DNA from 3 places in the Eubacterium sp. Marseille-QA0814 genome. Region 1 is predicted to be linked to each of the others. Evidence: predicted binding sites of a transcription regulator. Region 1 holds the regulator's gene; each other region holds the start of a gene.
The links. Region 1 encodes HrcA, which represses chaperone genes, less so after heat shock. Its sites were predicted from a motif close to TGTTAGCACTCNNNNNNNNNGAGTGCTAACA; they were not measured.

Region 1 (4,992 bases):
TTTTTGGGACTTAGAATGATTGACGGAATTTCAAAAGAAGAATTTCATCAGGCATTTGACAGAAAATACGACAGCGTGTACGGAGAGGTAACAGAAAAATTAGTGCAGCAGGGACTTATAGAAGTCAATGGTGACAACGTGCGTTTAACTAAAAGAGGTGTGGATCTAAGCAATTATGCAATGTCTCAGTTTTTGTTGTAAGATTACTGTGACTTTGTGTAAGATTGTTATGTTTCGTGTAAGTTTAACAAGATTGGATTGCAATACAGAAAATTCTTTGATTCTTTTGGAATAGATAGTATAATATAAAACATATTATAAATTACAAACGGAAAAGAGGGATTATTATGGACAGAAAAACAATATGCATTTACGGATCATTCTCACCTTACGTTTCAGAAGAAAAGTTAAAACCATACTATGATATGGGAAAGAAGTTAGGAGAAAAGTACGACCTTATTTATGGAGGCGGTGCAGATAGTACACTTGGATATATGGCAAGAGGAATGCACGACGGAGGTGCTTACATAACAGGTGTATATCCAAAGGCATTTAAGAATATGAACGTGTTCAAAGGATGTGATAAGGAAATTGTTTGTGATTCAATGGCTGAGCGCAAAGGACATTTTGAATCGGAAGCTGACGTGTTCATTGTTTTACCAGGTGGCGTTGGAACAATGGATGAGTTATTTGAAGCAATTGTATTAATCGAAAAGTATATGATTGAAGGAAAAGTAATTATTTTTAACCACAATGGTTTTTATGATACATTACTTAAATTTATGGATGAAATGAAGGAACAGGGAATGTTCCACTGCGATTTATCAAGAGTGTATAGCGTTGCTAATACATTTGAAGATATTGAAGAGATGATTGTAAAATAATAAAAATTTGACTAAATTGCAAATGTGTAGTAAAGTACAAAATACAAGCTGTTCATAAAGTAAACTATTGTGAACAGCTTTTGTTTTGGTTAAAAGGAGATGCAGAATGATAAAATTTTTAATTGACTCAGGTTCTGATTATGATAAAGAACAGTTACAGGGAAAAGGGATAGAGTACATACCGATAGCGATTAGTGTAGGAGATAAGAGTTTTAGAGACGGTGAAATTTCTAAGGATGAATTTTATAAATTAACACAGGAATCAGATGAGTTCCCTAAAACAGCTCAGCCATCACCACAGGATTTTATTGACATATTTGAAAAAATTAAGGCAGATGGAGACGAGCTTATATGTATTTTACTTTCATCAGGTTTAAGTGGCTTGATTCAAAGTGCCACATTAGCTAAGAACATGGTTGAATATGATAAGATACATATAGTTGATTCATTATCAGCTACTTTTGTTATTAAGGTTTTGGTTGACTATGGCATACAGTTAAGAGACAGTGGCAAGACAGCAGAAGAAATAGTTGCGGCTATTAAAGAAATTCAGCCAAAGGTTAGAATGTATGCAGTGCTTGATACATTGGATAATTTGTATAAAGGTGGTCGTTTGTCAAAAATCGAAGCAGGAATTGGCACAATTGCAAAAATAAAACCTTTAATTTATTTTACAGAAGATGGAAAAGTAGGTATTAAGGCAAAGAGCATTGGAAAGAAAAAAGCTTTAAATGATATTATGAAGTTGATTTCAAACGACACAATTAATACAGACTTCCCGGTTTACAGTATATATTCAATTGGAACTGTAAATAATGAAACTTTTACAGACAGATTGAAAGAAGCTAATATTGAAGTTTCAGACAGATTACAGATTGGACCAACAATTGGTACACACATCGGACCTGAAGCATACGGAATTGTTTATGTAGCAGAGTAATTCTTGCTTTATGGTCTTACATAAGAACAAAGAAAATAAGAAAATATAAAGCATTAACATAAAATCAATTAAAGTGTTTATGTTAAAGAGAATAAGAAAGTTGTTGTTAGGATAATATTCTATAGTTTAACGGACTTAAGAGTATTAAAATAATGACAACTTTTTTTTACATTTAATTTACAATTCTTTTTAAAATAAAGTGTTGACAAAGAATATTGATAGTGATAGATTAGACCATAGAAAAGATGTTAGCACTCAAACAACACGAGTGCTAATAGTCTTAAAACCATAGAAAGGAGTAATCTATGGAACTGAATGAAAGAAAAGAAAAGATTCTGGATGCAGTAATTAGAAATTACTTAGAGACAGGGGAACCGGTTGGCTCAAGAACAATTTCTAAATACACAGATCTGAATCTTAGTTCAGCAACAATCAGAAATGAAATGTCTGATCTTGAGGAAATGGGTTATATAGTTCAGCCTCATACATCAGCAGGTAGAATTCCTACTGATAAAGGTTATCGATTTTATGTAGACCACATGCTCAAAGATAAGATGTCAGAATTAGATGAGCGTGAGAAGAAGGTTAGCGAGAAGGAAGACCTTTTAATTGAAAAAGTTGACAAGGTTGAGACACTTCTCCAGAATATGGCAAAGGTTTTAGCAAACAATACAAACTATGCCACAATGGTTTCTTCTCCAAAGTCTCAGGGAAACAAAATCAAATTCATACAGTTATCTGTACTTGAAGAAAAACAGTTGTTGTGCACAGTGGTTTCCGATAAGAACCACGTAGTGAATAAGATTGTTAATGTTGACAGAGTTGTAAGTCAGGAAATGATAGTGAGACTTAACGTGGCACTTAACACAGCACTTGCAGGTTTGGCTTTAGAGGAAATTAACTTAGGTGTTATTTCAGCATTGACTTCACAGGCAGGTGAATATGAGGATTTGGTTAATGAAGTGCTTAAGGCAATAACAGAAGCTATTTCCACTGAGGAGCAAATGAAGATTTACACATCAGGTGCAACAAATATTTTTAAATATCCTGAACTTAGTGACAAGGAGAGAGCAAGTCAGCTTCTTACCACACTGGAAGAAAAGTCACAGCTAACAGAATTGATTAACGAAAGTGATGAAGAAACCGGAATTCAGGTTTACATCGGAAACGAGAGTCCGGTTCAGTCCATGAAGGATTGCAGTGTTGTAACTGCTACTTACGAATTAGAAGATGGTTTCAAAGGAACAATCGGTATCATTGGTCCAAAGCGAATGGATTATGAAAAGGTTGTTGAAACCTTAAGAGTTGTAAAAGAACAGTTAAATGAAAACTTTAACGACAAAGAATAAATTTAGAAAGGAAAGTCCAATGGAAAAGGAAAATAAGGACTTGGAAGAAAACCAGAAAGTAGATGTAGAAGAAGCATCTGCAGTGGAAGAGAACCAAGAAGTTGAGAATTCAGAAGAGAAGACTGAAGAATCCAAGGAAACACAGGAAACAGAAGATGCTTCAGAAGAGAAAACTGAAAAGAAAAAGAAAAAAGGCTTCAAGCGAAAAGATAAGAGAGATGAGCAAATAGAAGAACTTAATGATAAATATCAAAGACTATTTGCAGAATTTCAAAATTTTAGAAGCAGAAGTGATAAAGAAAAAACAGCAATGTTTGAAACAGGCGCAAAATCAATTATTGAAAAGATTTTACCTGTAGTTGATAACTTCGAAAGAGGAGTTGCAGCACTTAGTGAAGAAGATTTAGAATCACCTGTAGGACAGGGAATGAATCTTATATATAAACAGTTACTTCAGACTCTTGAAGATATTGGAGTTGAAGCAATTGAGGCGAAGGGAAAGGAATTTGATCCTGAACTTCACAACGCTGTAATGCATGAAGACAATGACGAACTTGGTGAAAACGTTGTGTCAGAGGAATTACAGAAAGGTTATAAATACAGAAATACAGTGGTAAGACACAGTATGGTAAAAGTAGCTAATTAGTTTTATTTGAAATAATCATATATTTATTAGGAGGAAAATAAAATGGGAAAGATTATTGGTATTGATTTAGGAACAACAAACTCATGTGTAGCTGTTATGGAAGGTGGAGAACCTACAGTTATCACAAATGCAGACGGAGCAAGAACAACTCCATCAGTAGTAGCATTTAAGAAAGATGGAGAAAGATTAGTTGGTGAGCAGGCTAAACGTCAGGCTGTTACAAACGCAGAAGGAACAATCTCATCAATTAAAAGACATATGGGAACAGATTACAAGGCAAATGTAGCAGGAAAAGAATATACACCACAGGCTATTTCAGCTATGATTCTTCAGAAGTTAAAAGCTGATGCAGAAGCTTACCTTGGTGAAAAAGTTACAGAAGCTGTTATTACAGTACCTGCTTACTTTAACGATGCTCAGAGACAGGCTACAAAAGATGCCGGTAAGATTGCAGGACTTGATGTTAAGAGAATTATCAACGAGCCAACAGCAGCAGCTTTAGCTTATGGTCTTGATAACGAAGGGGAACAGAAGATTATGGTATACGATTTAGGTGGTGGTACATTTGATGTATCTATTATCGAAATCGGTGATGGTGTAATCGAAGTTTTAGCAACAAACGGTGATAACAAACTTGGTGGTGATGACTTTGATAAGAAAGTTATGGACTACATGGTAGCAGACTTTAAGTCAAAGACAGGAATTGACCTTTCAGGTGACAAGATGGCTATGGAAAGAATTAAAGCTGAAGCAGAAGATGCAAAGAAGAAACTTTCATCAGCTACTCAGGTTGAAATTAGCATCCCATTCATTACAGCAAATGAACAGGGACCACAGCATTTAAATATGACACTTACAAAGGCTAAATTTGATGAATTAACAAGAGATTTAGTTGAAAGAACAGCAATCCCAGTACAGAATGCTTTAAAGGATGCAGGAATTTCAGCATCAGAACTTAGCAAGGTATTATTAGTTGGTGGTTCTACAAGAATCCCAGCTGTACAGGATAAGGTAAAACAGTTAACAGGTCATGAACCATCAAAGAAGATGAATCCTGATGAATGTGTTGCACTTGGTGCTTCAATTCAGGGTGGTAAATTAGCAGGTGATGCAGGTGCCGGCGATATCCTTCTTCTTGATGTAACTCCACTTTCATTATCAATTGAAACAATG
Region 2 (4,992 bases), 2.3 Mb from region 1:
CCACTACCTGATTTTCCAGTATTTTTTTCTCTTAAAGTTCCGGCATTTCCCGCAACCTCCTGCTGTTTCTTCTTATTAATATAGTCTGTATATCCACCTTCATACTGACTAATCACTCCATTACCTTCAAAAGCAAAAATCCTTCTTACTATTCGATCAAGGAAATATCTGTCGTGGCTTACTGTAATTACAATGCCATCAAAACTATCCAAGTAGTCTTCTAAAATTGTCATTGTTTCAATATCCAAATCATTTGTAGGCTCATCTAAAATCAAAACATTTGGTGCTTCCATAAGCACTCTTAAAAGATTAAGTCTACGTCTTTCACCACCTGAAAGTTTTTCTATTTTGCTATACTGCTGGGAAGATGGAAATAAAAATCTTTCAAGCATTGCTGATGCAGAAACCAACCCATCCTCTGTACGAACAAATTCCGCTGTATTTTTTATGTAATCAATAACTTTTTCCTGTGGATCCATGTAAGCAATTCCACCTTGTTGGTCTGTCTCAATTTCCTGTGTATAGTAGCCGATTTTGATAGTCTGTCCAATTGTTACAGTTCCACTGTCAGGTTTAATTCTACCATCTATAATTTTCATTAAAGTTGTTTTACCACAACCATTTTTTCCTACGAAGCCAACTCTGTCACCTTTTAAGAAGTTGTAAGTAAAATCCTTAATTAAAACCGTATTCGCACCATAAGCCTTTGAGATTTTATCAAGCTCAATTGTAGTTTTTCCCATTCTTGACTTAATACTGCTTAATTCAATTTTATCATCTTCAACTATTCCTTTTTGATTCTTAAGATTTTCATAGCGCTGTATATGAGCTTTTTGTTTTGTTGATCTTGCTCTTGCGCCACGCTGCATCCACTGAATCTCCTTGCGGAGAATACTTTGTCTTTTGCGTTAACTTGCCTTCTGACTGTCTTCTCTTTCTGCCTTACGCTGTAAAAATCCAGAATACTTTTCGTTATAACTGTAAATTTTTCCTTTGTCTAACTCGATAATTCTATTAGTAACACTATCTAAAAAATATCTGTCATGAGTTACCATAACTAAGGCCCCTTTAAATGCGCGCAACTGATTCTCCAACCATTCTGCCATTTCACTGTCTAAATGGTTTGTAGGCTCATCTAAAATCAAAATATCACAAGGTGTAATAAGCACAGAAACTAAAGCAAGTCTTTTTCTTTGACCACCGGACAATTCACCTGTTTTCTGTTCAAAATTATTTATACCAAGTCTTGTCATCATGGCTTTCGCCTTAACTAACTCGTCTTCGTTTGCATGATGATGTACCATATTCTGCACACTTTCAATTACTGTGTCGTCTTCATTAAACTTCGGGTTCTGTGGCAGATAATGTATCATCAAATTAGATGCCTTTATGACATTTCCACTGTCAGGTACTTCTAAGCCTGCCATAATTTTTAGCAGTGTTGATTTTCCTGTCCCATTTATGCCAATGATTCCGACTTTTTCGCCTTCATGAAGGTAAAAGCTTGCGTCATCAAATAATTTCCTTTCTGTATATGAATGTGTAATGTTTTCTAATGATAAAATATTCACTTAATGCCTCTTTCCATAAAATTTTTGTTGTCTATAATTCGTTAAACTTTTTTGCTATTAGTATAACACATATGTAGAAAACCGTAACAATAAACAGAACCGTTTTAGCTTAATTTTATGCTGGGAAATATTTAGACAGTTGTATGATTTTTGACAAATTCTTCAGGTGCCCTGTATGTTGTCCACAAACATACGGAGCACAAAAAAACCTAGGACACATTACTGTAGTCCTAGGTTTTTTCATTTATTGCTTATTCTCTAAACAACCATATGAATAATTTATTTATCCTTCAATTTCTATAAATTTTTCTTTTTCTTCAACCTGTTTGTTTTCTTTTGGAACTGTGAAAGACAAAATTCCGTTTTCATATTTAGGATGAACATCCTGAACAGTTACATGATCACCAACATAGAAACTTCTTGTTAGGCTACCTGCATAACGTTCACGTCTTACATATTTACCCTTCTTATCTTTCTCGTCCTTGTCTAATCCTTTAGCTGCATTAATTGTTAATACACCATTTTCAAGTTTCATCTTTATTTCGTCTTTTTTGAATCCTGGAAGATCCATAGAAACTTCATAGCCATTCTCTGTGTCCTTAACATCAGTCTTCATTAAATTCTTAGCATGTTTACCATACAATTTCTTGTCAACATCTGGGAACTCTGGGAAATCAAAGCCTCTTGAAAAATCATCCATAAAGTCATCAAATAAGTTTTCTCCAAAAATACTAGGCATCATCATAAGTCATCTCTCCTTCCATATTACATAACTAAAACTTAATTTGTCATGCGCTACGGCGTAGCGACTAATTTGTTGTGCGCCATCACGTTGAGACCTTTTAGCCTTTTTGTATTTATCTTTGTACCTTTTTCTTTGTACAACTATGTTATAGTCCTTTTTGTTAGCACTGTCAAGAGGTGAGTGCTAATTTTTTGTGAATTTTTTGTGAATTTTTTGTGAACTTTCCAATTTGTGCTTTCAGCCTGTGAGTCTATTTTCCGTAAACTGACACTAAAATGTCATACGCCTTTCCGTATGCAGCTTCCCAGTTAATTACAACCTTGTTAATCATATATGTTTTTTCAAGGTCAATTATAAGCCATGCATCATCTGCAAAATTTGATGACCATCTTGAATCATTATTTCCACTTCCCTCTGCCCCATAATCCTTTGCGTTATAGGCATAAAAAAAGCACTGGAACGCCCATTTTATGATATGCTCCCTATATAGTAGATTTTTAATTATTCAATCTGTCTACTATATAGGGAGCATATCATTATAAGGTTTTTTCAGTGTTTTTATTAATAAATTTGTATCCTAATATGCCCGTCAAATCCGATAAAAACCAACCAATTGGTATGGCTACCCAAATACCAATTACTCCTATAACCGGTATTTTTGATAAATAATATGCTAAAACAACTCGTGTTCCAAGAGAAATTATTGTAAGAATTACTGACATTAATGGCTTATTTATAGCCCTATAAAAACCGTAAAGCATAAATAAAATTCCAATTCCTACATAAAAGGCACCTTCTATTCTTAAATAAGTCACTCCCGTACTTATAACTGCTGCACTCTTACTGCTTACAAATATTGACATAAGTGGTCTTGCAAATATAAATACCAAAGCACTTATTCCCAGGCAAAATAGGACTACACTAATACCTGCTTTTTTTACACCTTCTTTAATTCGCTGCTTTTGATTGGCACCATAATTTTGGGCTACGAAAACAGAAAAGGCATTTCCAAAATCCTGTGCGGGCATATAGGCAATGGTATCAATTTTCACCGCCACCGCAAATGCCGCCATTACATTTTGTCCAAATCCATTAACTATTCCCTGAACCATAAGTATGCCAAGGTTCATCACCGACTGCTGAATACAGGTGTAACCTGATAGTGACAGGATATTTTTAAAATTGCTTTTGCTCCACCTGCAATCTTCTTTTCTGACTCTGTATTCCGGATATTTTATTATGTAATATATCAATATTCCAAGCCCTGCAATATACTGGGAAATTACCGTAGCAACTGCTGCTCCAATTATTCCCATACCAAGTCCAATTACAAAATATAAATCGAGTATTATATTTAACACCACAGAAACGCCAAGAAAAATTAAAGGTGTTACAGAATTGCCAACTGCCCTTAACAGGTTGGAACAATAGTTGTAAATATACGTTGCAAAAAATCCTATAAATACATAAAACAAATATGTACGCATATCAGCAAATGTGTTATCTGGCACATTTAAAACCTTTATAATTTTATCTAAAAAAGTGTATGAAATTATTATCAGTATTATTGTCAGACCACAGGTAATTTCTGAAGATATAACAATTCCGTTTCTAATCATTCTATTATCTTTGTTTCCAAACGCCATTGAAATAAAAGTGCTGCTTCCCAAAGATAACCCAATAATAATGGATGTAAGAAACGTCATTAAAGTATATGACGAGCCAACTGCTGCTAAAGCGGTGTTGCCAATGAATCTTCCCACTACCCATGTATCGGCTAAGTTGTAAAACTGTTGCATTACATTTCCCAGCATCAACGGAATTGCAAACGCCCACAAGCCTTTTGAAATATTACCTTTTGTTAAATCTATGTTCTTTGCCATTATGTGTTCCTTATTTATTTTTAATATCTATAATCGCATACTCTGAATGCTTTTCAGTTCTTATTGGATACCCCCAACCTGCAATTCCGGATGTAACTATCTCATTAAGATTGCTCTCTTTCACATAGCCATAATTCAAATCATTCATATGGAACAATGGCGAAATCAAACCTATTGGTAAAATCTGACCAGCGTGTGTATGACCTGACAAAATCAAGGCTGTTCCAACTATTGCTGATATGTTCTTTTTAGACTTTTTCATTTCACCTTTAAAGAAATCAACTGCCCTGTAGATTTTTCTAAAAAGGTAAAATCCTACTGCTCCAATTGCAATAATTGGAAGCACAACCCAAATAAATATCATAAATTCTCCATTCCTTTCTGGTTAATCCATATTGTTGTATTTTACCATTCCATAGTTGAACTTTATTTATGCAATAGAAATCCCAAGAGATTTCTATTACACAAATAATTCTTTAACTTTGGCAATTAAAACCAAGCCTTAACACTTCCGTTTAATAACTTGCCTTTTCCCCAATTAATGTTCGGGTATTCTTTCTGTAAGTTCTTTTCTACATTTTCGATTCCACTTCCGCCTGATGTAGCAAATGGTATTACTGTCTTTCCTGCAAAATCATAACTATCTAAAAATGTGTCAATAATCTTTGGTTCAACGTACCACCAAATTGGAAATCCAACTAATACTGTATCATACATGTCCATATTTTCAACCTGCTTTGCAATTTCAGGTCTGCTTGCAGGATCATTCATTTCTACAGAACTACGACTTTTC
Region 3 (4,992 bases), 350 kb from region 1:
AATAATTGAAGCTCCTGTCTTTTCATCACCTTCAAGTGAATCAACTAATTCTGCAACTTTCTTTGAAGCATGGATATAAGCAGATCCGCCACCTGCAATAATTCCTTCTTCTACAGCTGCTCTTGTTGCGTTTAAAGCATCTTCCATTCTTAACTTGTTTTCCTGCATTTCTGGTTCTGTAGCAGCACCTACTCTTATTACTGCAACACCACCGGCTAATTTTGCAAGTCTTTCCTGTAATTTTTCTTTATCGAAATCTGATGTTGTTTCTTCAAGCTGAGCCTTAATCTGACCAACTCTTCCTTCGATTTCTTCTGATGCTCCAAGGCCATCAACAATAATTGTATTTTCTTTTGTTACCTTAACAGATTTTGCTCTACCTAAATCTTCAATCTTAGTTTCTGCAAGAGATAAACCAAGTTCATCTGAAATAACCTGACCACCTGTTAAAATAGCAATATCTTTTAACATTTCCTTACGTCTGTCACCATATCCAGGTGCCTTAACAGCTACTACATTAAATGTACCACGTAACTTGTTTACGATAAGTGTTGTAAGAGCTTCACCTTCAACATCTTCAGCAATAATTAAAAGTTTTGCACCAGACTGTACAATCTGTTCAAGTACAGGAAGGATTTCCTGAATGTTAGAAATCTTCTTATCTGTAATTAAAATATATGGATCTTCTAATGTTGCTTCCATCTTTTCCATATCTGTTGCCATGTAAGCTGAAATATATCCTCTGTCAAACTGCATACCTTCAACTAAATCAAGTTCAGTTTTCATTGTCTTTGACTCTTCAATTGTAATAACACCGTCGTTTGAAACTTTTTCCATTGCATCTGCAACCATGTTACCAACTTCTTCGTCACCTGCTGAAATTGCAGCAACCTTTGCAATCTGTTCTTTTCCTGTTACAACACTGCTCATGTCAGCGATTGCTTCAACTGCACAATTTGTAGCTTTCTTCATTCCTTTTCTAAGAATAATTGGGTTAGCACCTGCAGCTAAATTCTTCATACCTGCGTTAATCATTGCCTGTGCTAAAACTGTAGCTGTTGTTGTACCATCACCTGCAACGTCATTTGTCTTTGTTGCAACTTCTTTTACAATCTGTGCTCCCATGTTTTCAAAAGCATCTTCTAATTCAACTTCTTTTGCAATTGTTACACCATCGTTTGTAATAAGTGGTGCCCCAAATGATTTATCTAAAACTACGTTTCTTCCTTTTGGTCCAAGTGTTACCTTTACTGTATCTGCTAACTGGTTTACACCTGCTTCAAGAGCCTTTCTTGCTTCTGCTCCATATTTAATTTCCTTTGCCATAATAAATGCCTCCTATAAAAATTATTCAACTATTGCAAGTATGTCTGACTGTTTTACAATAATGTATTCTTCATCATCTAATTTAACTTCATTGCCTGCATATTTTGAAAAGATAACAACATCCCCAACTTTAACATGCATTGTTACTTCTTTTCCATCAACTAATCCACCGGGACCAACTGCAACAACTTCTGCCTGCTGTGGTTTTTCCTGTGTCTGACTTGTTAAAATAATTCCTGACTTTGTTTTTTCTTCAGGAGTAGACTGTTTTAATACTACTCTGTCTGCTAATGGTACTAATTTCATTTTGTTACCTCCATATGTTATACTCATAGGTTCTAGACCTGCTTTTTTATGTTTTGTTAGCACTCTTTAATTATGAGTGCTAATCACTAATACATATATTATCACTTTTCTTATTAAATGCAACCCAAATAATAAAAAATTAACAAAACTGTTACATTTTTATTTTCCTACCTTGTTATCTCTGCCAAAACAGAATAAATATTGTTGGGCATAGCCACCGTACTCTCCGTATTTTTCTCTGGCAAATTCAGCAATCCTTTCCTTAGATGTATCTTCACCATTGAAATAAACTGACTCCATAATTCTTTTTATCCATACATCAATTGGAAAAGCATCTCTGTAGCCAAGTGAGAAAAGCATTACACAATTGGCGACCTTTTCACCAACACCTTTAATTTCTATTAGTTTTTTTCGTGCCTGCTCTTCATTTAAATTCTTAAAAGTTTTCTCACATAAATAGCCACTACTAATCTTTTCCACTGCATCAGCCAAATATGGTGCCCTGAAACCTGTTTTCATTTCTCTAAAGCTTTCTTCCGTTATTGTTCCAAGAACCTTTGGTGATGGGAATGAATAATATTTTTCATTGTTTATGGTACCCAGATAATTTCCATATTTTTCGCTAATTCTTTTTACAAGCTGTTTAATATGGGGAATTTGTTTATTTTGGGAAATAATAAAAGATATAAGCATTTCATGAAACTGTTGATTTAAAATTCTAACGCCATATTTTTCCTTTATTGCAGGTTCCAGTTTTTTGTCATTTTGCAATAAAAAATTTTTGATTTTTCCATAATCACGTTTCAAATCAAAATAATCAATCCAAATATTTTCGACTTCTTCTATAGAATTATTGAAGAAAATCAAATTATCATCTTCCTGTTTTACATGTATTAATTTCTCATAGGCAACAACTACATATTCATTATCATTTTGCTTATAAAATCTAAAACACTGACCACATTCTAAAGTCTGTTCCAAATTAAAATCATTTATTCCCTCTATAATTGTATTATTTTTTTGCTGGTATATTCTCATTTTTTTCTCCTAATGTATTTCATAATAACACTAGCCTAACATTTTTAATTATCAGATTCAATAGAATCATTTACCAATTAATATATCATGAAAAAAAGCTTATACTAAATATATATTCTTACTTTATTTTGTGGCAGTTTCGTATTATAATTAAAGAAAATTTGTAACGACTAATACAAATATATTTAGAATAATAATTGGAGGTTTAGATATGGGATTTTTAAAAAAATTATTTGGAACAGCAGCAGTTACCGGAGCCGCTGTTGGTGGTGCATTATATGTGAAGAAACGCAAGGAAGAAAAAGATATTGACGAAGATATTTTTGAAGATTTTGACGATTCAAAAGCATTTGATGTTGTAACTGATGACAACGGAGATTCTACTAAGGTTGTAATTACAATTAACAAACGAAAAGTTAAGAATTTTGCTGATAGTGCAGCAGATAAGATTATTGACACTTCTGAAAAGATTAAGGATACCGTATCTGAAAAGCTTGGAGAAGACAATGTTAATATTATTAAAGATAAAGCTAGTCAGGTAAAGGAAAAAGCTTACGAAGCTGCTGACATTGCAAGTGAAAAGGCAAAAGATTTTCGCGAAATGGCTGTAAACAAAGTTGGCGAAGATAAAATCGATGCTACAAAAGAAAAGATTAGCAATGCTGCAACTAAAGTAACAGATACAATTAACAATACAATCGACAAGATGACTTCTACTTCTTCATCACATATCAACGATATTGATGATAATCTTTTTGATGAAGACGATTTGGAAGATGCCTTTACTGATCAGGATGTAACAGAAGACGATTTCGTTACTGAAGATGATGTTACAGTTGACTCAAAAGAACAGGGTGACTTATATGAAGAAGATTCTGATGGCGATGATTTAGATGATGATTTGCTTACAGATGAATTAAATGATCTATAAAACATAATTAGAAAATTTGTTTTTAGATTCACCTGCTTTTTCTTTTTATTTTTGATACTTTTTAAGGTTTCAGACTTTTATATAAAGTTTGGAACCTTTCTTATTACACAAAAAAGAAGTCTTTATTGATATACGATTTTTGCTTTCCAAATATCTATCTTAATAAAAACTTCTTTTTAATTTATATTCTTTTTATATTAATCTTAATACCAATTCCATTCTATTTCTTTGGCAACTTAAATGAGCTCTTAAGTGATACGATTCTGTTAAATACAGGATGCTCAGCTGTATAGTCTTTTAAATCTGCACAGAAATATCCCTGTCTTACAAACTGGAATTTATCTTCAGGCTTAACATCTGCAATGTTTGGTTCAACATAACAATCTGTTAATACTGTCTTTGAGTTAGGATTTAAGTTAAGAGTTCCATCTTCATTTAACTTACCTTTTTCTTCATCAACAATGTTTTCATAAAGACGTACTTCTGACTTAACACCATGACGTGCTGAAACCCAATGGATAGTTCCTTTTACTTTTCTACCTGTAAATCCACTGCCACTTCTTGTTTCAGGATCGTAAGTTACATGTATTTCTGTTACCTTACCGTTCTCATCCTTCTTGTAGTCCACACATTTAACAAAGTAAGCATTCATTAATCTTACTTCATTACCAGGGAATAATCTAAAATATTTCTTAGGTGGCTCTTCCATAAAGTCATCGCGGTCAATATAGATTTCCTTACAGAATGGTACTTTTCTTGTTCCAAGTTCAGGACATTCAACATTATTTACAACGTCAAACCATTCAACCTGATCTTCAGGATAGTTGTCAATTATAACTTTAATTGGATCTAAAACAGCCATTAATCTTGGTTTCTTAGCTTTTAAATCTTCTCTGATGCAGTATTCTAACATTGCATAGTCAACTGAGCTGTTACTCTTTGAAATACCACATAATTCAACAAACATCTTAATTGATTCAGGTGTAAAACCTCTTCTACGCAAAGCTGCAATAGAAACAAGTCTTGGATCATCCCAACCGTCAACAATTCCATCTTCAACTAACTGTTTAATATATCTCTTACCTGTTACAACATTTGTAACATATAACTTAGCAAACTCAATCTGTCTAGGTGGATTTGGATACTCTAATTCTCTTACTACCCAGTCATATAATGGTCTATGGTCTTCGAATTCTAATGTACAAATTGAATGAGTAACCCCTTCGATTGCATCTTCAATTGGATGAGCAAAATCGTACATAGGATAAATGCACCATTTATCTCCTGTGTTATGGTGTGTCATGTGAGCAACTCTATAAATAATAGGATCTCTCATATTAATATTAGGGCTTGCCATGTCAATTTTGGCTCTTAATACTTTTTCACCATCT

Region 2: the regulator HrcA is predicted to act here: its motif matches at 2,475-2,505, upstream of ACQY63_RS10950 (Hsp20/alpha crystallin family protein).
Region 3: the regulator HrcA is predicted to act here: its motif matches at 1,687-1,717, upstream of ACQY63_RS02115 (co-chaperone GroES).

What each region holds. Positions count from the first base shown of each region.
Region 1 covers NZ_CBCPMG010000001.1:102,389-107,380, forward strand. Annotated here, with positions in the region: gene hemW (radical SAM family heme chaperone HemW) at 1-201, shown strand, start outside; gene ACQY63_RS00445 (TIGR00730 family Rossman fold protein) at 348-884, shown strand; gene ACQY63_RS00450 (DegV family protein) at 991-1,824, shown strand; gene hrcA (heat-inducible transcriptional repressor HrcA) at 2,130-3,173, shown strand; gene grpE (nucleotide exchange factor GrpE) at 3,193-3,819, shown strand; gene dnaK (molecular chaperone DnaK) at 3,862-4,992, shown strand, end outside.
Region 2 covers NZ_CBCPMG010000001.1:2,371,803-2,376,794, reverse strand. Annotated here, with positions in the region: gene ACQY63_RS10960 (ATP-binding cassette domain-containing protein) at 1-869, opposite strand, end outside; gene ACQY63_RS10955 (ATP-binding cassette domain-containing protein) at 909-1,571, opposite strand; gene ACQY63_RS10950 (Hsp20/alpha crystallin family protein) at 1,855-2,316, opposite strand; gene ACQY63_RS10945 (discoidin domain-containing protein) at 2,567-2,788, opposite strand; gene ACQY63_RS10940 (MATE family efflux transporter) at 2,853-4,199, opposite strand; gene ACQY63_RS10935 (phosphohydrolase) at 4,210-4,563, opposite strand; gene ACQY63_RS10930 (flavodoxin) at 4,689-4,992, opposite strand, start outside.
Region 3 covers NZ_CBCPMG010000001.1:455,245-460,236, reverse strand. Annotated here, with positions in the region: gene groL (chaperonin GroEL) at 1-1,326, opposite strand, end outside; gene ACQY63_RS02115 (co-chaperone GroES) at 1,348-1,632, opposite strand; gene ACQY63_RS02110 (DNA-3-methyladenine glycosylase family protein) at 1,792-2,670, opposite strand; gene ACQY63_RS02105 (hypothetical protein) at 2,882-3,601, shown strand; gene ACQY63_RS02100 (glutamine--tRNA ligase/YqeY domain fusion protein) at 3,822-4,992, opposite strand, start outside.